Regions from separate parts of the Arthrobacter sp. JUb115 genome, predicted to be linked through region 2. Evidence: riboswitches for the same ligand, from Rfam matches in the RefSeq annotation. Region 2 holds a riboswitch; each other region holds the start of a gene.
What was found. Region 2 has a riboswitch for thiamine pyrophosphate ahead of thiO (glycine oxidase ThiO). Riboswitches for the same ligand answer to the same signal wherever they lie in the genome.
Positions count from the first base shown of each region.

Region 1: it holds a riboswitch for thiamine pyrophosphate, as region 2 does, so the genes downstream of both, thiM (hydroxyethylthiazole kinase) here and thiO (glycine oxidase ThiO) in region 2, are expected to answer to the same signal.
Region 3: it holds a riboswitch for thiamine pyrophosphate, as region 2 does, so the genes downstream of both, EDF61_RS05840 (ECF transporter S component) here and thiO (glycine oxidase ThiO) in region 2, are expected to answer to the same signal.
Region 4: it holds a riboswitch for thiamine pyrophosphate, as region 2 does, so the genes downstream of both, thiC (phosphomethylpyrimidine synthase ThiC) here and thiO (glycine oxidase ThiO) in region 2, are expected to answer to the same signal.

Region 1 covers NZ_SOBS01000004.1:33,294-39,114, reverse strand. Annotated here, with positions in the region: gene EDF61_RS07975 (sugar porter family MFS transporter) at 1-71, opposite strand, end outside; gene EDF61_RS07970 (uracil-xanthine permease family protein) at 287-1,570, opposite strand; gene thiD (bifunctional hydroxymethylpyrimidine kinase/phosphomethylpyrimidine kinase) at 1,598-3,022, opposite strand; gene thiE (thiamine phosphate synthase) at 3,019-3,660, opposite strand; gene thiM (hydroxyethylthiazole kinase) at 3,653-4,447, opposite strand; TPP riboswitch at 4,437-4,531, opposite strand; gene EDF61_RS07950 (GntR family transcriptional regulator) at 4,566-4,934, opposite strand; gene EDF61_RS07945 (hypothetical protein) at 4,931-5,821, opposite strand, start outside.
Region 2 covers NZ_SOBS01000003.1:398,743-404,563, forward strand. Annotated here, with positions in the region: gene EDF61_RS07450 (OsmC family protein) at 1-299, shown strand, start outside; gene EDF61_RS07455 (mechanosensitive ion channel) at 594-1,814, shown strand; gene EDF61_RS07460 (GNAT family N-acetyltransferase) at 1,898-2,926, opposite strand; TPP riboswitch at 2,937-3,041, shown strand; gene thiO (glycine oxidase ThiO) at 3,039-4,136, shown strand; gene thiS (sulfur carrier protein ThiS) at 4,163-4,408, shown strand; gene EDF61_RS07475 (thiazole synthase) at 4,411-5,232, shown strand; gene moeB (molybdopterin-synthase adenylyltransferase MoeB) at 5,229-5,821, shown strand, end outside.
Region 3 covers NZ_SOBS01000003.1:71,069-76,889, reverse strand. Annotated here, with positions in the region: gene EDF61_RS05845 (ATP-binding cassette domain-containing protein) at 1-989, opposite strand, end outside; gene EDF61_RS05840 (ECF transporter S component) at 986-1,594, opposite strand; TPP riboswitch at 1,660-1,780, opposite strand; gene EDF61_RS05835 (DUF4235 domain-containing protein) at 1,865-2,107, shown strand; gene mnhG (monovalent cation/H(+) antiporter subunit G) at 2,164-2,568, opposite strand; gene EDF61_RS05825 (MrpF/PhaF family protein) at 2,568-2,834, opposite strand; gene EDF61_RS05820 (Na+/H+ antiporter subunit E) at 2,836-3,465, opposite strand; gene EDF61_RS05815 (Na+/H+ antiporter subunit D) at 3,474-5,075, opposite strand; gene EDF61_RS05810 (Na(+)/H(+) antiporter subunit C) at 5,072-5,521, opposite strand; gene EDF61_RS05805 (Na+/H+ antiporter subunit A) at 5,518-5,821, opposite strand, start outside.
Region 4 covers NZ_SOBS01000003.1:221,757-227,577, reverse strand. Annotated here, with positions in the region: gene EDF61_RS06555 (GTP pyrophosphokinase) at 73-849, shown strand; tRNA gene EDF61_RS06550 (tRNA-Met) at 932-1,008, opposite strand; tRNA gene EDF61_RS06545 (tRNA-Thr) at 1,056-1,127, opposite strand; tRNA gene EDF61_RS06540 (tRNA-Thr) at 1,662-1,733, shown strand; TPP riboswitch at 2,007-2,114, shown strand; gene thiC (phosphomethylpyrimidine synthase ThiC) at 2,111-3,853, shown strand; gene EDF61_RS06530 (DEAD/DEAH box helicase) at 3,946-5,821, opposite strand, start outside.

The DNA of each region.
Region 1 (5,821 bases), on a different contig from region 2:
CCCAATGCCGCCCCGAGGGCGATGAAGATGAGCCGCGCGGAGAGTTTTCCGTCTGATGTAGTCGCAGTCACAATGAGCCATGCTATCGGATTCGAGAGCCGCAGAATCCCGATTTCCCGATTTTTTATGGGAGATCGATCACAAATTGGAAGGAGTCCTTACTTCAAGACCGGGGGAGGCCCAGTGCGCGTCGCCGCTTCATGACTGGCCAGCTCCCGAATTCTTGGCAAAAAAGCAGGCCGGCATTGCGAGTTATCGCGATGCCGGCCTGCGGGGAATTTATTTGCTAGCTATCCGCAGGCTTCTGCGAGTCCGCCAAATCGTTGCCGCGCATCTTGGCGACGATACTCATCAGGTGGAAGACCACCAAGGTGGCGATCGAGCCCAGGGCGATGCCGCCCAGCTGGAGCTGGCCGAAAGCGATTTCCTTGGTCACCGCAATGGCGATAATCAGGCCGGTGCCGGCGGTCATCAAGTTGATCGGGTTGCCGAAATCCACCTTCGCCTCGATCCACAGGCGCGCGCCGACGATGCCGATCATGCCGTAGAGCACGATGCCCAAGCCGCCGATCACGCCTTCTGGAATGGTGCCGATCAATGCGCCGAACTTCGGCAGGAAGGCCAGGGCCACGGCCACAATCGCAGCGATCCAATAGGCCGCGGTCGAGTACACGCGCGAAGCGGCCATCACGCCGATGTTCTCGGCATAGGTGGTCGTGGCCGAACCGCCGCCGAAACCGGCGAGCACGCTGGCAGCGCCATCGGCCATCAGCGCACGGCCGTTGAACTTCGACAGGTCGCGATTGGTCATCACGCCCACGGTGCGCACATGGCCGATGTTCTCGGCGATCAGCACGAACACCGCAGGCAGGAACATCAGCGCAGTGTCGAAGTGGAGGGTCGGGGTGTGGAATTCTGGCAGTCCGATCCACTCTGCGGCAGCAACCGCCTTGAAGCTCACCTGCCCCTGGGCCAGCGCAACAAGGTAGCCGCAAAGAAGTCCCATGAGGATCGACAACCGGCCCAGCAGGCCCTTGAACGCAACGGTCGCGACCACGGTAAAGATCACCGTGAGGAAAGTGGTCAGCGGGAACTCGGTCATGGGAACCAGCGTTGCGCTGGCCAAATTCAGGCCGATGAGCGCCACGATGGTGCCCATGACCACCGGCGGCATCAGGGCGTGGATCCAGCCGGTGCCGGTCTTCTGCACGATCAGCCCGACAACGAACAGCAAGGCCCCGGTCATCACGATGCCGCCCAGCGCGCCGGACATGCTGTGCGACTGGGTGGTCGAGAGGACCGGGGCAATCATCGCAAAGGACGAGCCGAGGTAGCTGGGCACCTTGTTCCTGGTCATCAGCAAGAAGATGACGGTGGCCAGGCCGGTGAACAGCAAGGTCGTGGTGACCGGGAAGCCGGTGATGGTTGGCACCAGGATGCTGGCGCCGAACATCGCCAGGATGTGCTGGGCTCCGATGGAAACGGTCTGCGGCCAATGCAGCCGCTCATCCGGGGCAACTACCTCACCTGGGGTGATGGTCCTGCCGTTGCCGTGAATGCTCCAACTCATGATTCCTCTTCCCGGGCCCTGCGGGTTTTAGGCCGTAGAGAAGTCTACTCGGTTCTCGTGCGCCTGCGCGAAGAAAGAGCGCTCATGTTCCGCGGAGCGGATGAAAGCGGCCTCCATGCGGGCCCGCAGCTGCGGATCTGCCTGCTCGAACGCCTGGCGGACCATTTCGATGGCCTGCTCGGTGGCGGAATCGAATTCCTCGGATGCATAGGTTTCCAGCCATTGCCGATAAGGATGCTCGGCATGGTTGGCTGCCGCCAGCCGCTTGCCGATGTCCTGGTACAGCCAGTAGCAAGGCAGGATCGCGGCAATCAGCTCCCCGTAGCTCTCCTGGCTGGCGGCCAGGTGGTTGGTGTAGTTCAGCGTGGTGGCGCTGGGCGTATCAGCGAACTCATCCAGGTAGCTGCCGTGCAGCTGCAGCTCGCCATCGAGGATGCCGTTGGCGCCACGCGACCAGAAACGCTGGGCACCGAGATCCGGCGCCATCGAGCTGGCCAGCGAAAGCACCTTGGCGTAACGCAGCAGATACAGCGCATCCTGGGCGATGTAGTAGTGGAAGTCATCCCGGTCCAAGGTGCCCTCGGATAGCCGGGTGATGAAATCCAGCTGGTCGATTTCCTCGCGGATCGGCTGGATCTTCTGCCACCAGTCGCCCATGGGATCTGCCGTGCCGAAGAAGTCGATGAAGTGGTTGACCGGGCCGTGGCCGCTGCCCACCTGCAATTGGTCGGCCGCTGCGATGGCCTTGGAGAGGTAGGACTTGGACTGCTCCAACGCGGCGATCCAATCTCCAGTGGCAGCGAAGCGGGTAGCCAGAGTGCTGGAAAGGGTGCAGCCGGTGCCGTGGGTGTTCCTGGTGGCATGGCGCGGTCCGTGCAGCTCCAGCTGCACCCCGCCCGCCGACACCAGGGCATCGGGGCAATCCGCCCCGGCCAGGTGCCCGCCCTTGGCCAGCACCAGCGTGCCGTGCTTGGCAGCCAGCCGCTGGGCCTGGCGCAGGGCTTCGTCCCAGGAAGGGGCCACAGGCTCGCGCAGCAAGCTGGCCAGCTCCAGCAGGTTCGGGGTAATCACCGTGGCGCGATCCAGCAGTGAATCAAGGGCCGATTCGTCGTCGAGCAGGCGATCCCCGCTGGTCGCCACCATGACCGGGTCCAGCACGACGGGGGCGTCAACAGTTTCCAGCCAGCTGGTGACTGCGCGGATCACCTCGGCGTTGGCCAGCATCCCGATCTTGATCGCATCGATGCGGATATCTGTACTCACGGCTTCGAGCTGCGCGAGGACGAAATCGCCGCTGATCGCCTGAACTCCGGATACCCCATGGGTGTTTTGCGCAGTCAAAGCGGTGATCACGCACATTCCGTAGCCGCCGTTGGCGGCAATGGCCTTCAGATCCGCTTGGATTCCGGCGCCGCCGGAAGGATCGGAGCCTGCGATGGATAGGATGTTCATTTCGAGGCCTCCCAGGCTGCGACCAGCTGCGCGCTGGCAAGTTGCGGATCTTCGGCGTTGCAGATGGCGCGGACCACGGCCAGGCCTGCGCCGCCGCCGGTGCGGATCGCGGCGGCATCGTCTTGGGTAATTGCGCCGATCGCTACGCAGGGCAGCTTGGCCAAGGCAGCGGCTCGCGCAAAGCCGTCCAGCCCCAGGGGAGCAGGATGGTCTTTTTTCGTCGGAGTGGCGCGGATGGCTCCTACACCGAGGTAGTCGATCACCGAGGCGTCCTTGTTCGCCTGGGCCAATTGCTCATCGCTGGAAGCACTCAAGCCGATGATGCCCTCGCCGATGATCTGGCGAGCCAACTGTACCGGCACATCTTTTTGCCCGATATGGATGCCGTTAACTGCTGCGCCAGCAGCCCGTGACGCGAGGTAGACGTCAATGCGGTCATTGATCAGCAACTGGGCTTTGCCCTCGGTGAGCTTGGCAGCCGCGCAGGCCAGCTCGAAGAATTCCCGGGCGCTTTCATCCTTGGCGCGCAGCTGGATCCACCCGATCCCTCCGGCGACGGCGCCCTCGATAACTTCCAGGGTGCTGCGTGGGGTGCAGCTGGCAGTGTTGGCTACTAGATAAGCGCCGTAATTATGCATGGTTCAATTCCTCGTACTTCAAAGTCTTCAGTTCCCCGGGATCGGCAGCCGACAGCGCATCAAGGAAGGCAACTGCGAAGCTGCCCGGACCGGAGCTGCCAGCCAGGGCCTTTTCCGCGGCCAGGCCATAGAAACCGTGGGCTGCGATGGTGGCCTCAAACGGGTCATCGTGGACCGCAACCATCCCGGCGCAGACCGCGCCCAAGGCGCAGCCGCCACCTGTCATCCGGGTCAAGCCAATTCCGTTGGTATGCACCAAGACGGTACGCGTGGCGTCGATGATGGCGTCAGCCTGGCCGGAAATGGCCACTACGCAGTCGTGTTCCGTGGCCAGTTCGCGTCCCGCCGCCAAGGCGGCAGAAACCTCATCCAAGGCATCGACACCGCGCGAAGCAGATTGCCGGCCGGCCAGGGCCAGGATTTCCGAGGCGTTGCCGCGAATCAGGGTCGGGCGTTGCCGGACAATGCGCCGGGCAAACTCCGTGCGCACCGGAAGCGCTCCCACTGCCACTGGATCCAGGACCCAGGGGGTGCCTGCAGCGCTCGCCGACTGCACAGCTTCTTCCATGGCGGTCAGCTGTTCAGTGCTTGGAGTTCCCAAATTCACCAATACGGCTGAAGCTGCCTGCGCGAATGGGCCGGCCTCTCCGGGCAGATCCGTCATGGCCGGGGAAGCCCCGGATGCCAGCAAGACATTGGCGGTGAAATTGGATACGACGGTATTGGTCAGGCAAAAAACCAAAGGTGATTGTTGCCGGTATTTTTGGGCAACTGCATGCAAAGCCATGCGACATCCCTCCGCTAGCGTGAACTAGATCAGGTTCTACGGGTCTTATCTCAGTCGGTTGATCCGACACCCCGTGTCACTGCCATAGAGCGTACGCACAACCGGTTCCGAGGACAAGTTACTTACGTTCGCGCCGCGCCACCAAGGCCTTGAGCGTGGCCGCATCCACCTTCTGCGCGGCCGCCAACGCCCAGAGGTGATCCACGGCGGCCAGGAGATCTTCACTGGTATCCACCGGCTGCGGCCGCTCGTTGACCACTGTGCCGGCACGGCGCCGGGAGGTGATCAGCTCTTCGGCTTCCAGCTCCTTGTAGGCGCGCGCCACTGTACCGGCAGCGACGCCGAGGTCCGTGGCCAGCGCACGCACAGTAGGCAGCTTGCTCCCCGAGGGCAGATCTCCCAAGGAGATCAGTGAAGCAATCTGCGAGCGGATCTGCTCATAGGGCGGGGTAGCTGCTTGGAGGTCAACACTGATCTGCGTGCTCATGAAGTAGCTGCCGGCCGATGTTCCCGCACGAAGGCGCTACCGGGGCGCTCTAGGAAAATGACTGCTGGGACAACGAAGATGAGCAATGCAAAGAGTCCCAGCCCGGCCGGGAATCCGTAGCCAATGAGCAGCATGGCTACCACTGCACTGGTGTTAACACGCATTGAACGCAGTTCCAGGACCTTGCGGTACCAGATTTCTTCGGCCGACGAGACAGCCCAGGGAATAATTGCCCGGCGGGAGAACCAGACGAATCCAAGATGGGTTGCCAGCAACAGCAGGATCAATCCTGCAACCATTGTCTTGCCTGGAGGCACGAAGCCCCACAAATAGTCCAGCGGCGGATCGAGCAGAAAATAGGTGCTGGTGGCAAACAGCAAGCCAGCGGCGATGTAGGACCACAAGGGCAGGGGCGCGTGGTACTTGGGTGCTGCAGACGCCTGCCGGGCCACCGTGCTGACGTAGCTGAGATAAAGCGCATTGAGAACGGCATAGCTCAAAGCCGCACCGGCAAAGATCATTAAGATCCACGTAGTTCGCTCATTGGTAGGCATCTGGAGCTCGTCATCCAGTGGCAAGAATGACCAGCCGATTGCAACGCTGAGCAAGGTGAGTGCTGCAGTTACGTATTGCAAGGTGAATAGTTGATCACGCAAACGCGAGAAGGCGGTCCGTTCCCTGGTGGTGGATTGAGCTGAGAATGTAGAGCGCGGTCCCCAGAAGAGCAACGTGAGGGCGACCGCAAGGGCGCCATAGCTAACGAACTCGTACTGTCCATCCGGCGAATTAGCCTGCGAGTAATTGACCACCGACACGGTGAAGGCCAGCAAGACGATGCCGATATTGCGCATCAAGCGGTTGAGCCAGACCGTGCGCAACGCTTGGTT
Region 2 (5,821 bases):
AGTTGCTGCTTGCTGCCATCGCAGGATGTTCCGCAATTGATGTTGATGTGGCGACCACCAGGAGAAGCGAGCCTGAGAAATTCGAAGTCAAAGCGGGCGGCTACAAGGTCTCTGAGAACTCGGCGAGCCGGATGGAGGACATCCATCTTGGTTTCGATTTGAAGTTCCCCGATACCGAGGAAGGCCGCAAGGCAGCCAGCATGGTGGAGCGCATCGTCAAGCTTTCGCATGACAAATACTGCACCGTCTCCCGCACCGTTGAACTGGGCGCTTCCGTGCGGAGCGAAGTCATCAACTAGGTAGCGGGACTTCCGGCAATTCCCGGATGAATAAAGGTCAATGGCTGAATCCGCAATAGCTTCCATGGCAATTCACGGGTTTGGACGCAACCGCGAACTTTCTAACATTGCGTGGATCAGTTGTCGGCAAGGTCTTATTGTTCGGAATTCGTTGAATACATCGGGATATAGTCAGCTTTTCGCAATTCGAGCTGTGAAAGTCCAATGATTCAAGCTGGGAGCATGGGTCTTTGCCCTAGTCAGCGGAGAACCTTCATCGTAGGGTCGGACTGTCCCTACGTTGAAGGAGCAGCAATGCAGTCTGAGAACGTTTTAGGCAATATCGACTGGGCGTCGATGCTACAAAAGGTTGGCATCGCGCTAATCATCCTCATCATTACGTGGCTAGTTGCACGCATAATTCGTTGGGCTGCCGCCAAACTGGTGAACAGGGTGAAGTTCCTGCAAAAGCAGGGCAATGACGGAGAACAAATAGGCCAATCCCTGGGCAAGGTCGCGGGGTTGATTGTCTGGCTCTTCGGCCTCGTGGCAATCCTGCAGGTCTTCGCTCTATCCGAAGTGCTATCGCCGGTGCAGGGCATGCTCGGCGGCGTCATGGCCTTCATCCCCAACCTCATCGGTGCGGGCTTCATCTTCTTCATTGGCTACGTCATCGCGAATATCGTTCGCCAGCTGCTGAGGACCGGTTTGGGAACTGTCGATTTTAGCGGACTGGTCCGCAAGGTCACCCCAGGCAACGAACCAGTAGATGAAGTTCAGTCTCGCGAATCCCAAGCGAAGATCGTTGACATCATTGCCAACATCGTCTTCGCCTTGATCCTGCTAGTCGTCGCAATATCAGCCCTGCAGGTTCTGGGCATCGCGGCAATTTCGGTACCTGCCCAGCAGATGCTGCAGCTGGTCTTCACCGCAATCCCGCAGGTCATCATGGCCTTGGCGCTCTTGGCCGTGGGTATCCTGATTGCCAAGTTCGTCGGGCAGCTACTTGAATCCACCCTCCACGGCGTGGGTACCGACACTGTTGTTGCCCAGTGGGGCGTAGTTCCCGAGGGCAAGAGCGCTTCGGGAATCATCGCTGGCATCGTCAAGATTGCTATCGTGCTGTTCTTCGGTGTGATGGCGGCCCAGATGCTGAACTTCCCAGCGATCACCAATATCCTCAATGAGATCCTGGCCTTGGGCGGCAAGATCCTCTTCGGCGCAGCAATTATCGCCGCAGGTTTCGTCATCGCCAATGTGATTGGCCGCTTCTTGGGTGACACTACTGCTTCGAAGATCATCCGCTACACGGCAATTGCGCTGTTCGTGGCGATGGGCCTGAAGTACATGGGTATCGCCGATTCGATCATCAACATGGCCTTCGGCGCAATCGTCATTGGCGCAGCATTGGCAGCGGCTCTGGCCTTTGGCCTCGGCGGTCGTGATGCTGCGGCCCGCACGCTGAAAAAGATGGAGGCCCAACAGGCCACCAATGGCCCGGACTCGACGCCACCGGCATCGAACCCAGGCATCTAACCACGCATCACAAAACCTGAGGGACAGATAAGAAGTCGCGGAATCCAAAACCGGATTCCGCGACTTTTTTGATGCCCGCCAAGCTACTGCTGCGTGCCCCACGGCAAGGGCATGACCGCAGAGCCGCCATCGGTACGCAACCGCGCGTAGGTGTGCACATCGATGCGTTCTCCGGCAACCAGGAATTTGCCCCGCTCGACACCTTCGTGCAGGAAGCCGTTGCTTTCTGCCACATGCTTCGACCCGGGATTATTTGCCCGCAAGCCCAGCTCCAAGCGGTACAGTCCCAGCTCGTCGAACAGGTAATCCACCAAGGTTGCCACGGCGCGGGTGGCCAGCGATCGGCCCCGGTAATTCTGGTTCATCCAATACCAAATCCACGCGTTCCGATTGGCCGGGTCGACCGTACCGCACACCAGTCCCACCAGCCGATCCCGATATGCGACGGCCATCGCCTGCTGGCGTTCCCCGGCCTCCAGCAGTGCGCGCACATACGACTCAGCCTTTTGCGGGGAATCGGCGTCGCCTTGGCGCAACATGTCGGGGTTCGAGGAGAATGCCTCGAAGACCGCTTCGGCATCCGAAAGGCGCAGCCGGCGCACCGTGAATTCACCGTCGGCATGCACGGTTTCCTTCGGTCCTGCAGATGGCTGCGGATGAGCGGCGGCCGTGCCCTTGTGGAAGAGCAGCTGCCAGCGGCCCTGCTCATGGATCCACAGTGAACTGCGTTCGCTGGGGGAACCGGCGAGCAGCTTCCAGCGCAGCAGCACCAGCTGGTCTGAAAGCTGGAGAGCCACCGGGCTTTCGACTTTCAACGCCCCGGCATCCCGTGCCGGCTCCCGGGCCAGCTGGGCAATGATGGCCTCGCGATCATAGACTCGCCCGCTGGCTCCCACCTCGGCGAACCGAGGATGCAAGCGCCGCTGCAATTGCTCCTGGCTATGGCGTTGGCTGGATTCCAAGAGTTCTTGCTCCAACGAGATGATGGTGCTGGATAGCGCAGAACCTTGGGGAAGCACGATAGGGAAGTCATGGAATGCCATGTCAGCAAGTACATCACAGAAGATGACGGAACTGCGTTCAATGAAGTTCGACTTTATGAGCTGCATCATGCTTATAATCGCTGTAATCCGCGGGAGCCTGAATCGACCAGGCTGAGAGGGCACCGAGCCGACCGCTACACCTGATGCGGGTCATGCCGCCGTAGGAAGGAAGCGTGCCCTTGTGCATGTCAACATTGTTGGCGCCGGGATAATCGGCCTGGCCGTCGCGTTCGAGCTGGAATCACGCGCACACACCGTCACCCTCATCGATCCGGCACCCGGCCAAGGTGCAAGCTACGCGGCAGCAGGAATGCTGGCCCCGGCAGCTGAAACGGTCTGGGGCAATGGCCCGTTGCACCAGCTGCTTGCCGCCTCGAATGCCGCCTATCCGCAGTTCATCGAGCGCATCGCATCGGCCACCGGGCAACGCCCGGACTACTTGCAGAACTCCACGCTCGTTGTCGCCGCAGAGCCTGCGGACCGCGAAGCCCTGCACGAGCTGGCCGAACTGCAGATATCCCTCGGCCTGTCAGCGCAAAAGCTGCTGCCCAGCCAAGCCCGCAAGCTCGAACCAGCCTTGGCCGCCAATATTGCTGGCGCGGTCCTGTGCCAAGATGACCACCAGGTCGACCCTCGATCCATCGTCAAGATCCTGTTGGAGCATCTGCGTCCGCACCTGGTCGAGGAACGGGCGCAGGCACTGGTGACCGACGGGAAGCGGACCACCGCTGTGCGGACCGCATCGGGCCGAATCCTCGAAGCGGAGCAGACCATCGTGGCCACCGGTCTTGGCACCCTCGATGGCTTGAACGAACTTCCGCTGCGCCCGGTCTACGGGGACATCCTCCGGATCCAAGGACCAGCAGGCCCGCCGCTCATCACCCGCACCATCCGCGGCATCGTGCACCGGAAACAGGTGTATCTGGTGCCGAGAAGGGACGGTAGCCTCGTCCTTGGCGCCAGCGTCCGTGAAGACCGGCAACAAGCGGTGAACATTGGCGCGATGCACCTGCTGCTGGACAACGCGAGAAAGCTTGTCCCCGGCATCAGCGACTGCACGCTGAACGAGGCAACGGCCCGGGCACGTCCCGCCACGCCAGATGACCGGCCGCTGCTGGGACGCCTTGATCCAGGGCTGCTGCTCTGCACCGGGTACTCCCGGCACGGCGTGCTGCTGGCTCCGCTGGGCGCAACGCTCACTGCGGATCTCGCCCACGGCCACCAATCCCACCCCTTGCACCAGGCTGTGGATCCCCACCGCTTTGCCAACGCAACCTAGACCGCTCACCGAACGGAGCAGCAACCATGACAAGCATCGGCATCAATTTCAATTCACGGCAACTGAACCTGGACGAAGGAACCACCCTTCGCGAATTCATCAGCACGCAAATCGGCAAGGAACTGGACGCCAACTCGGTGGCCGCTGACGGCAGCAAGCTCGGAGTTGCCGCCGCCGTCAATGGCGCTGTCGTTCCACGCAGCGCCTGGAATAGCTACCTGCTGGCCGAAGGGCACAGCATTGAACTCGTTACCGCGGCCCAGGGAGGCTAGGCATGGAAACGCGCAACATCACCGAGCTGGACATCCACAGCGACCCATTCCAGATCGCCGGACGCTCCTTGTCCTCGCGCCTGATCCTCGGCACCGGGGGAGCGAGTTCGCTGACCACCCTGGAAAGCGCCCTGCAGGCCTCCGGAACGGAGCTGACCACCGTGGCCATCCGCCACTTTTCGGCGGCCGGCGCAGGCAACGTGTATGAACTGCTGCAGCGCAACAACGTGATTGCGCTGCCCAACACCGCTGGATGCTTCACCGCCCGCGATGCGATCCTCACCGCGCACCTGGCCCGTGAAGCTCTGGAAACCAATTGGATCAAGCTCGAAGTCATTGCCGATGAGCACACGCTGCTGCCGGACCCGCTGGAACTGCATGCGGCCACCGAGCAACTAGTGGCCGACGGGTTCCAGGTTTTCGCCTACACCAATGATGATCCGGCACTTGCCCAGCGCCTGCAGGACGCCGGGGTTGCGGCAATCATGCCGGCCGGAGCACCGATCGGCTCGGGCCTGGGGATCCTGAATCCGCACAATATTTCCACCATCGTCTCGCGCGCGCAGGTACCGGTGATCCTTGACGCCGGGGTGGGCACCGCCTCGGATGCGGCCCTGGCCATGGAGCTCGGTTGCGACGCGGTGCTGCTGGCCAGCGCGGTGACCCGGGCGCACAACGCGCCGCTCATGGCCAGGGCCATGAAGGATGCTGTGCGTGCCGGGCGCGCCGCGCGGCTCGCTGGCCGGATCCCGCGCCGCGATACCGCACTGGCCTCCTCGCCGGACGAAGGCATGATGCAAACCCTGGTCGGTGACTTCTCGTGAGCCGGGAAGCCCTGGTAGCACCCGGCGCGGAGCTGGAACCGGAAGAGCTGGCGCGCTACTCCCGGCACTTGTCCCTGCCCGGGGTGGGAGAAGAAGGGCAACGCCGCATCGCCAACGCCAAGGTGCTGGTTATCGGAGCCGGGGGCCTGGGCAGTCCCATTGCCAGCTACCTGGTCGCTGCGGGAATCGGCACCCTCGGGGTCATCGACGATGACACCGTCGAGCTGTCCAATCTGCAACGACAAACCATGCACCGGCAACAGGATGCAGGGCGCCTGAAAGTGGATTCGGTGCGGCGGATGGCCCACGAGCAGAACCGGAACGTCCAGATCATCACCGTGGATGAAAAGCTGGATGAATCCAACGCCGTGGCGCTTTTCAGTGAATACGACTTGGTCATCGACGGCAGCGACAACTTTGCCACGCGGTACCTGTCCAATGATGCCGCGGAAATCACCGGCACCCCGCTGGTGTGGGGAACCCTCGTCCAGTTCTCCGGGCAGGTGTCCGTCTTCGATCCGCGCACCGGCCCGATGCTGCGTGATCTTTTTCCTGAAATCCCCGACGCGGACTCCGTGCCCAGCTGCGC
Region 3 (5,821 bases), 330 kb from region 2:
ACGAGCAATCCGCCCAAGGTCAAGGCCAGCGTCGACTTTCCAGCGCCATTCTCACCGCGAATCACCGTCGCGGTGCCCGCTTGCACATTCACGTCCACCGCTTGGGTGCGCGGTGCCGTGGCGGTGCGGGCGGATACCAGCTGCTGCGCTTCCAGCAGAATGGCACCGGCACCGTTCGTTGCCCGAGCCACCTGCGGGAAGTAGCCTGGAATCCACAGCCCGGCAGCAGCCAGCTCCTCGCGCACCGTTTCATCGGTGTACAGCTGCTGCGGGTCCAGATCGTGCGCGACTCCCCCACCGGGCTGCAGCACGATAACCCGGTCCACATGCTGCGCCCAGGCTTCAATCCGGTGTTCCACGACGACCAGCGTGGCACCGGAAAGCCGGGCGGCGTTCAGCACCGCATCGCGCAAGAGCTCAATGCTCTGCGGGTCCACATTGGCAGTCGGTTCATCGAGCAGCATGACGCTGGGTTCCATGGCCAGAATGCCGGCCAAGGCCAACCGCTGTTTCTGTCCGCCGGAAAGTTGCTGGGTGCGGTGCTCGAAGGACAGCGCACCCAGACCCACAGCGTCCAGCACTTCGGGGATCCGCTGGCGGATCAGTTCGGGATCCATTCCGAGGTTCTCCGCGCCAAAGGCCACATCATCGGCGACCCTGCTTTGCACTACCTGGGTTTCCGGGTCTTGCTGCATCAAGCCCACCGGGTGGCTCCGGATGAAGGCATCGCTGCCATCTATGAGCAGCCGGCCAGCGACCTGATCGTCCTCATCCGCTTCCAGCAACCCGGCCATCGCGTGCAGCAAGGTTGACTTGCCGGCGCCCGATGGACCGACCAGCAGCACCTTCTCACCGGCGTGGATCACAAGGTCCAGTCCCGAGATGGCAGGATTCTGCCTCTCGGAGTGCTGCCAGCCGAACCCCGTTGCGGTGATGGCGGCACCGCGCTGGGTCAGCGAGGCTGCGCCGGAATTGGCAAAGGAACTCATTTTGCGCTTTCCAGGTGCGCACGCCGGCTCGGCAGGGCGCTCAGAGCGCCGGTCTTCGCCAGTCCGCGCGTGGCCAACCAGGACAGAAGCCCTGCGACGACTACGCCGGAAATGCCGGTGGCGATCACGTGGAAGATCTTCATTCCGGCGGTGTACTCAACATAGTAGGCCAGGATGTAGGCCTCGGAAATGCCGGCGAACAAGCCGGCGAACAAGCCTGCCAGCAGCGCCACGCCCAGGTTCCACTTGCGGTAGCGGAATGCTGCGAAGACCAGCTCTGCACCCAGGCCCTGGACCAGGCCGGAGATCAGTACGGTCAAGCCGTAGTGCGAGCCGAGCAGCGCTTCAACTACAGCGGCCAGCAGCTCGCAGTAGATTGCGGCGCCTGGCTTGCGGATGATCAGTGCGCCGAGCACCGCCGGGAAGAGCCACATGCCGGTGAGCAACGCGGTGGCTGGCGGGAAAGCTGCAAAGGCGAGCGAGAACAGGCCATAGCCGGCACTCCACGCCCAGAAAATGACCCCTGAAGCGACGGCGATCACCGAGGCGACGACGATATCAACTACACGCCAGCCGGTCCGCTGCTTCGAAACTGTTTCGTTCATTGCTGGTCCTCCTGTGGAAAGGAGGGGAGATGGACGGAATGAGGGCATACTGCCGCGCCTATCCGCATCCGAGATGCTCGACTTCCTTCGCCGGTACTAGCCGGGGCAGGTTCGAGGGTCTGCGATCTATCGCACTCTCAGCGTCTTGCGACTTTTTAAAAGTCTGACGCTCCCCTGTCGGAATAATTACTGCTCCCCCACCATACCGCAGGTATGCTGGGCAGAGGAACGATATGTCAAGAGCTTGATCGCGAGGAAAAAATGGATAAAGTGCAGAAACTTGCCACTACCGGTATCACCGTTGGCGCTGGCATGCTCGGCGGCAAGCTGGTTGATTTCCTTTGGTTGAAGGCAACCGGCAGCAAAGCACCACGCAAGGGCACTGAGGAAGCAGCGGAAGCTTCTTTCCGCCGTGCCTTAGGCTTCGCAGTCGTTTCGGCCCTGGTCGCAGCAATCCTGCAGACGGTGGCTGACCGCAGCGCCAACAAGGTTGTTGCCAAGTTCACCAAGTAAGCTTCGGCGTTGAGCCAAAAGCGGGAGCCGCCCAGAGGGGCGGCTCCCGCTTTTTCTCAATCTTGTTCGTCTGGCGATCCGGTCTTGGAAACCGGGGTGGTTCCGGTCGGCGGTGTTCCGTTGACCTTGTTGACCACGTGGCTCAGCTCATCGGAGAACAGGGTTTCCTTGGCAGCGTGCTTGGTCCGGTAGCCGGAACGGCCAATCATGTGGGCCGAAACCGGTGCGGTCAATAGCTGCATTCCCCAGGCCAGCACGAGTACCGGGACCACCGCCCAGCTGCGCAGGTAAATGGCCAGTCCAGCGAAAATCAGCAGGAAGCCGAGTACCTGCGGTTTGGTCGCTGCATGCATGCGGGTGAGCATGTCCGGGAAGGTCAGCAAGCCGATACCTGCGATCAATGACATCAGGCAGCCAAGGATCAGCAGGACGGCAACGAGGACATCGAGGAAGATTTCCATTAGGCGTTCCTCTGATCCGAAACGAAGCGCGAGACGGTCACCGAACCGATGAACCCGAGCATGCAGGCGGCCACGACGAACAGCAAGTAGTCGGTGTGCTTGTGCAGCACCATTTCCAGGCACAGCGCGGCGGAGATGATCAGCAGCATCACGTCCAGGGCCAGCACCCGGTCAAGGATTGACGGCCCCTTGGCAACACGGACCAGGCAGGCGACAGCACCGAGCCCGAGCATGATGCCGCAGATCCAAATGACGATATCCAGCATGTTACCCCTTCCTCGCATCAAAGTTCGGTCCGCATTCGCTCTTGATCGCTTCGTACTCGTCTCGGCTGCCAATAGCCATGATCAGCCGGCGTTCGATGTCCCGGATGCCGGCACGCGCCTTCTCCACGTCCGCAGGCGACTCGATGTCGATGTAGTGCAGGTACAGCGTCGACGAGCTGCGGTCCACGTCGATCACGAAGGAGCCCGGGATCAGCGTGAGCACGTGTCCCACGGTCATCACGATCAGGTCCGAGTCGGTGCGCAGCGGGACCGCAATGACCGCGCTGCGGGTGCGCTTCCCGCGGACCAGCGCCAGCCAGGCCACATGGACGCTGGCGGCGAAGACCTGTCCGAGGAACCAGATGAACAGCTTCAGGCAGTACCAGGCATTGATCCGGCCCGAAAGGACCACCGGCGGCAGCGGGAACAGGTTCACGATCAGCAGCGCGATGATCACGCCGAAGACCATGTTCCCCAGGGAGAAGTCCTGCCAGAGAGCACCCCAGACAAAGAGCAGCAGCAGAAGCAGCGGCCATTCCTGCTTGAGTGTCGCGCGGTGGCGCACACCGGAGGTATCCAGCGCATCGTCAATGCGCTGGTCACGCGGTTCAAAGTTCTTGTTCGGCATCATCCCTCCAATCAGAATGGCAAGATCGAGCTGATATACGGTTCGCGGGCGATCAGTTCCGCAGCCACCCGCTGGCAGAATTCGAAGATCGGCCCGGCAAAGACGGTCAGGGCGATGCCCGCAAGCACCAGCGAACCGGTGGCGTAGCGCATGCCCCACGGCAAGGAGTCGGCTTCCAGCTGCTTGGCCAGTTTCAACCCCAAGCGGGGGTTCTGCGCGCCGCCGGCCAACGTCTCGTCGGCGACCTGCGTCGCTTCGGCCACCAGGTCCTGGTTGGGCACCTCGGCATCAGCGGCACGGCGCCAGAACACACGGGCCCACACGCGGATGATCGCCATCAAGGTCAGCAGGCTGGTCAGCAATCCGGCGCCGATCACGACCCAGGTCAGCGGATCGGCATCCTGCGCGGCCGCATGCAATAGCCCGAATTTGCCCAGGAATCCGGAGAACGGCGGGATGCCGCCCAGATTGATGGCCGGGATGAAGAAGAGCAGGGCCAATGCCGGGGAGAGCTTGGCCAGCGAGCCGAGCCGGGTGACATTCGAGCTACCGGCACGGCGTTCGATCAGTCCCGCCACCATGAACAGCGAAGTCTGCACGATGATGTGGTGGCCCACGTAGTAGATGGTCGCGGCGATGGCCAGCGGCCCGCCCACGGCCACGCCGAAGATCAGGTAGCCGATGTGGCTGGTGAGCGTGAAGGAAAGCATGCGCTTGAAGTCCGTCTGCGCCAGCGCACCGAGGATACCGATGACCATGGTCAGCGCGGCCACCACCAGCAGTCCGGCGTTGACCGAGCCGCCCGGGAAGAGCAGGGTTTCGGTGCGGACGATCGCGTAGACGCCCACCTTGGTCAGCAACCCGGCGAACACGGCGGTCACCGGGGCCGGTGCGGTCGGGTAGGAGTCCGGCAGCCACAGGGACAGCGGGAAGACCGCGGCCTTGATGCCGAAAGCGATCAGCAGCAGCACATGCAAGATCAGCTGCGGGCCCTGGCCCAGCTCGGGCAGCTTCACCGCAAGGTCAGCCATGTTCACCGTGCCGGTGGCCGCATAGGTCATCGCGATGGCCATCAGGAAGATCACCGAGGAAACCACGGAAACCACCACATAGGTGGTACCGGCGCGGATGCGCTCGGCGGTACCGCCCAAGGTCAGCAGCACGTAGCTGGCGGTGAGCAGGATTTCGAATCCGACGTACAAGTTGAAAAGGTCAGCGGCCAGGAAGGCGTTGGACACTCCGGCCAGCAGGATCAGGTACGCCGGGTGGAATATCGACACCGGTCCGGGCTCGTCCCCGTCGGCCAGGCCCTGGCTGGTGGCGAAGAGCAGCACAGCCAGCGAGACGACGGTGGAGACCAGCAGCATGAAGGCGCTGAACCCGTCGACCATCAGGGCGATGCCGAAGGGCGACTCCCAGCCGCCAATATGGATGGCATAGCTCTCCCCGCCCCATACGGCGGCGAGCATTCCCGCTTCGAGCACCAGGGTCAGGCACAGGATGCCGATGGTGATCAGGCGCTGCAGGCGGACCTGGCGGCGGACCAGGAAGGCTGCCCCGGCGCCGAAGATCGGCAGCACCACGGCCAAGGGGGCTAGATCCAGGAAATTCACTCTTCCCCCTCGCGCACTGGGCGTCCTTCTTCATCAACGAATTCGGTCGTATCCTCAGCCACTGGCGAGTCTTCTTCCTCGTCGTAGGCGGTCTTCTGGGACACCTTGATATCTTCGGTGTCATCGGTGAGCTCATCAGCGCTGGTCAAGGTCCAGGACCGGTAGATCATCGCCAGCAGGAAGGCGGTCACCGCGAAGGTGATCACAATGGCGGTGAGGATCAGCGCCTGCGGCAGCGGGTCCGAGTACGAGTCGGCCGCCGCATCCGGCTTGAACAACGGCGCCGCGCCCTTGCGCCCGCCGCTGGTGAGGATCAGCAGGTTGATGCCGTTGCCCAGCAGCATGATGCCCAGCAGCACCCGGGTCAGGGTGCGTTCGAGCACCAGGTAGAAGCCGGCCGCCAGCAGCACGCCGGTGACTACGAGGAAAGTGATGTTCACGCTCATCGGCCAACTCCAGTCCGGGAGGCCTGGATCTCGTCGTGGCGCTCCACCGGGCTGCGGCCCTCAGAGAGCGAATCAATCTCACTGCCCAAAGAACGCAGCACGTCCTGCACGAGGCCAAGGACCACCAGATACACTCCAATGTCGAAAATCGTTGAGGAAACGAACTTGTGCTCGCCGAAGAACCAGAATTCCAGGGCGTAGGTGGTGAAGATGCCATCACCCAGCAGCAGCGGCACGATGCCCGCCAATCCGGCTAGCGCTATGCCGCCGCCGATCAGCATGCCCGGAGCAATGCGCATC
Region 4 (5,821 bases), 180 kb from region 2:
TACCGCGGGCCGGACCATAATCTGCTGAGGTGATCCAGGATTTCTGTCCCATTTGATGACAAGACTCGTGCAGTGGCCATCGCAGCTGCCGAGACCGCCCCTTCGCCGGCCGAGCTGCAGCGATTGACGCAGGCTTTCCGCCATGATTTCCAGCGTTTCATGATGGAATACCAGTTTGCGGTGGACGAGGTGCTGACCAAGGTCTCGATCTTGCGTGAAGAGTTCTTGTATTTGCACAATTACAACCCAATTGAGCACGTCACTTCCCGGGTGAAAACTCCGGAGAGCATCATGCGCAAGGTCTCCCGCCGGAACATCTCCCCGTCCCTGCCTGCCATTCGCGAGAACATCAGCGACATTGCCGGCGTGCGCATTACCTGCAGTTTCGTCAAGGACATCTACAAGGTCCTGAACACGTTAACCTCGCAGAATGACCTGAAGGTCCTCCAAATCAAGGACTACATCAAGAACCCGAAGCCCAACGGCTATAAAAGTGTCCATGCGATCGTGCAGATCCCGGTCTACTTGTCCGATGGCCCGGTCGATGTCGTGGTGGAGCTGCAGATCCGTACCATTGCCCAGGATTTCTGGGCAAGCCTGGAACATAAGATCTTCTACAAGTACGAGGGCGAAGTTCCAGAACATCTAGTGCAAGAGCTTGCCGACGCGGCGGCCATGGCGACGAAACTCGACATGCAGATGCAGCGCTTGCATACCGAAGTCCACGGCCATGATGCCAATCAGGCACCGAGCCAAGAGGCGGATTTCGATACGACAGCGATCCAGGGGCTGCTGTCGCTGGCTCAGCAAGCCAAGGACGGGAACCAGGAGAAGGACTTGGATCACTAGCCGTTCATGGCCTCGAACGACAATGCTGCTTCGGGGCCGGAAACCAAAAAAGATCCTCGGCCGAAGCCGAGGATCTTTGATTTGGTAGCGGCGCCGGGACTCGATCCCGGGACCTCACGATTATGAGTCGTGCGCTCTAACCAGCTGAGCTACGCCGCCACAAGTGAGAAGCAATCCAGTAGAAGCCAAGAAAGCTTCTCACTCAGAGCCCCCTGCCGGAATCGATCCGGCGACCTCGTTCTTACCAAGAACGCGCTCTACCACTGAGCTAAGGGGGCAACGAGTAAATACTCTACACGGATTTCCCGGCAAAGAAAAATCGGCGGATCGCCCCGGAAAAGACCCGGAGAACTCTGCAAAACCACTAGTCAATGGCTATTTATCCCCTTACTCGCTACCCCCGGGGACGAAGGGTGGGACAAAAAGTGCCCTGGTGACGATGCTCACGGGAGTGCTCCTCGTGGTCAATCGCGGATTTGCCCGGGTGCGCAGGATAGAATCCCGCGGATCATCCCCGGTGGCCAAGCATCGAATTACCCCGCTTGGAACTTCGGAACGCTGACACCTTTTCCCACTCCAGAACCCCTGACCGAGCGGCACTTGGGCAACACCCGATCCACCTAGGCGCCCAGGCGCGGCTCCGGTGCCCGGCAGCTGGATCCCGGGCCGTGAACCGGGGTGCTGGAAACCGCCAGGAAGGCAACAGCTCCTTGCCGCCCATTCCGGTCTTGAGTAGGAATATTGTGACCTCAGCAACAAATTCCCGACGGATTTTGCAAACCTCAAAAACCTGTGTAAAGTATTTACCTGTTGCCCCCTTAGCTCAGTGGTAGAGCGCGTTCTTGGTAAGAACGAGGTCGCCGGATCGATTCCGGCAGGGGGCTCGAAATAAGAGAGGCAATCTGGTTCCAGATTGCCTCTCTTTTCGTTTATCCCGCAGATGCCGTGTAGCCACTGCGAGCATGGCCCAAGGCGCACCCCAAGCTGCAGCACCGGCTATCGGCCGCGTCTTGCGCCCCGGATTCCAGGTGCCCCCGGCAAGAGTCTCCGGCCAATGAAAAGCATCCTGGCCCGCCACAGCCGGCCCTTCCCACTTCCTTGATGTCAGGCCCTGACCACTGGGTTTGCGTTTTCTCCTCGCAAGCGTGCTAAGTTGTTCGCGACCACACGGGTGCCCTGGCAAGGGCTGAGATCGGGCTATCGCCGTCCGCGACCGTTGAACCTGTCCGGGTAATGCCGGCGAAGGAAGTGAGTTTCCCCAGTGGAACAAATTGAACAGCACCCTGCCCACACCCTTGCCTACCGTGAATCTGCGGGAATTTCTGTTCCCGTCACGCAGATCCAATTGGCAGACTCCCCCAATGGACAGCCCAACGAGCCGCTGGCGGTATATCGCACCAGCGGACCGGGAAGCGAGCCCACCCAAGGCCTGCAACCCTTCCGCGAGCGGTGGATCCTGGAACGCGGGGACGTGGAAACCTATGCAGGCCGCGAACGCAACCTGCACGACGACGGACGCTCAGCGGTCCGCCGCGGCACGGCCAGCGCGGAATGGGCCGGACGCTCAGCCCCGCCACTGCGGGCCGTTGGCGGAGCCCGCGTGACGCAGATGCACTATGCGCGTGCCGGGATCATCACCCCGGAAATGTGCTATGTGGCCCTGCGCGAGGAATGCGATGTCGAGCTGGTGCGCAGCGAGCTCGCGGCCGGGCGAGCCATCATCCCGGCGAACATCAACCACCCGGAATCCGAGCCGATGATCATCGGCAAGGCGTTCCTGGTCAAGATCAATGCGAATATCGGCAACTCGGCGGTGACCAGCTCCATCGCAGAAGAAGTCTCCAAGCTCCAGTGGGCGGCCAAATGGGGCGCGGACACGGTAATGGACCTGTCCACCGGAGATGACATCCACACCACCCGCGAGTGGATCATCCGCAACTCCCCGGTCCCCATCGGCACCGTGCCGATCTACCAGGCGTTGGAGAAGGTCAACGGCGAAGCCAACGAACTGACCTGGGAGATCTTCCGCGACACCGTCATTGAGCAGTGCGAGCAGGGCGTGGACTACATGACCATCCACGCCGGGGTGCTGCTGCGCTACATCCCGCTGACTGCCAACCGGGTCACCGGCATGGTCTCGCGTGGCGGGTCCATCATGGCCGGCTGGTGCTTGGCGCACCACCAGGAGAATTTCCTCTACACCCACTTCGATCAGTTGTGCGAGATCTTCGCGCAGTACGACGTGGCCTTCTCGCTGGGCGACGGGCTGCGCCCGGGCTCCATCGCAGATGCGAACGACGCCGCCCAGTTCGCCGAGCTGGACACCCTGGCCGAGCTGACCAAGCGCGCCTGGAAGTACGATGTGCAGGTGATGGTCGAAGGCCCGGGGCATATCCCGTTCCATCTGGTGCGCGAAAATGTGGAACGCCAGCAGCAGCTGTGCGACGGGGCGCCGTTCTATACCCTGGGCCCGCTGGTCACCGACATCGCCCCGGGCTACGACCACATCACCAGCGCCATTGGCGCCACGGAGATCGCCCGGTACGGGACCGCGATGCTCTGCTACGTCACTCCCAAGGAGCATCTGGGACTGCCCAACCGGGATGATGTGAAGACCGGGGTGATCACCTACAAGATCGCTGCGCACGCCGCCGATCTGGCCAAGGGCCACCCGGGCGCCACAGCGCGGGATGATGCGCTGAGCAAGGCGCGCTTCGAATTCCGCTGGAATGACCAGTTCGCGTTGTCCCTTGACCCGGTCACCGCACAGGAATTCCATGATGAGACCTTGCCGGCCGAGCCGGCCAAGACCGCCCACTTCTGCTCCATGTGCGGGCCGAAGTTCTGCTCCATGCGCATCTCCCAGGATATCCGCGACGAGTACGGCTCGGCCGAGGCGCAAGCCGCCCTGGCCGGGATGGCGCAGAAAAGCAGGCAGTTCCTGGAAAGCGGCGGCACGGTCTATCTCGGGGACGGGATCCCGGTGGGAACTCCTGCTCCGTAAATAGCCTGCGGCGCACGAAAAACGCCCTTGGGGCAAGCTTTCGGCTTGCCCCAAGGGCGTTATTCAATGCTGTTCAGCTGCGTGCGACAGGCTTAGTAGTCGCGACGTCCACCGCTGCGGCCCGAGTCGCTGAAGCGATCCTTGCCGCCGCGTCCGCCGCCGCCGAAACCGCCACGTCCGCCGCCGCGTCCGCCACCGAAACCGCCACGGCCGCCACTGCGTCCGCCGCCGAAGCCACCACCACGGCCGCCACGGAAGCCACCGCGGTCGCCTTCGTCGTCACGGCGCGGGCTGCGGCCATTGTCGAGCTCGAGCTCGATGGCTTCGCCGCCGATGCGGGTCTTGGACAGTGCACGCCACTGGTCCTTGCTCAGCTCTGCTGGCAACTCGACCAGGGTGTGGTCCGAACGGATCTCGATGCCGCCGATTTCCGAAGAATCGAAGCCGCCCTCGTTGGCCAGTGCGCCAACGATCGAGCCCGGCTGCACGCGGTTGCGTCGGCCTACGGCCAGACGGTACATGGCGTTGCCTTCGGCAGCGGTCTTGCGGGCACGTGGACCGCGATCGCCACGGTCACCGCGTTCGCTACGCTCGCCGCGCTCTGGGCGATCCATGCGTGCCTTCTTCGAAGGGGACATGACTGGTTCGGTCATCAGCAGCGGGCGGCCGCCCTGGGCCATCAGAGCCAGTGCAGCTGCAATTTCCAGCTGGTCCAGGTCTTCGTGCTCGGAAGCGAACTTCTCCACGATTTCGCGGAAGGTGGTCAGGTCCTGACCGCTGATGGTCTTGTCGATGCGATCGGTGAACTTCTGGATACGACGGTCGTTGACCGAATCCAGCGAAGGCAGCTGCATCTGGGTCACCGGCTGGCGGGTAGCCTTCTCGATGGCACGCAGCAAGTACTTCTCGCGCGGGGTCATGAACAGGATCGCGTCGCCCGAGCGGCCGGCACGGCCGGTACGGCCAATGCGGTGCACGTAGGACTCGGTGTCATGCGGGATGTCGAAGTTGATAACGTGCGAAATACGCTCAACGTCCAAGCCACGAGCTGCCACGTCGGTAGCAACCAGGATGTCGATCTTGCCCGAGCGCAGGTTCTCAACGGTGCGCTCACGCTGCTGCTGAGGGATGTCGCCGTTGATGGCAGCCGCGGTGAAGCCGCGGGCCTTCAGCTTGTCGGCCAGGTCCTCGGTAGCCATCTTGGTGCGGACGAAGGTGATAACGCCTTCGAACGACTCGGATTCCAGGATGCGGGTCATGGCGTCCAGCTTGTGGGCGCCCATGACCTGCAGGTAGCGCTGGGTGATGTTGGTGCCGGTGGACTGCTTGGACTTCACGGCAACTTCCTGCGGGTTGCGCAGGTATTCCGAAGCGATGCGGCGGATGGTGCGTGGCATGGTTGCCGAGAACAGGGCAACCTGCTTGTCCTCCGGGGTAGCTTCCAAGATCTTGTCGACCTCTTCGGCGAAGCCCATGCGCAGCATTTCGTCGGCCTCATCAAGGACAACGTACTGCAGGTTCGACAGGTCCAAGGAACCCTTGTTGATGTGGTCGATAACGCGACCTGGGGTACCAACGACTACCTGGGCGCCACGGCGCAAGCCGTTGAGCTGCGGGCCGTATGGCGAGCCGCCGTACACTGGCAGAACGGTGAAGTTCGGCAGGTACTTGGCGTAGGAAGTGAAGGCTTCGGCGACCTGGAGGGCCAGCTCGCGGGTTGGAGCCAGAACCAGGATCTGCGGGGTCTTGGCTGGACCATTGGTGTCAGCCAGCTCTGCCATGCGGGACAGGGCAGGAAGCGCGAAAGCAGCGGTCTTGCCGGTACCGGTCTGGGCCAGGCCGACAACGTCGCGGCCTTCGAGAAGCAGTGGAATGGTCGCTGCCTGGATTGGCGATGGCTTTTCGTAGCCAAGGTCGGCAAGCGATGCAAGCACGCGGGCATCCAGGCCAAGTTCGGAGAAGAGCACG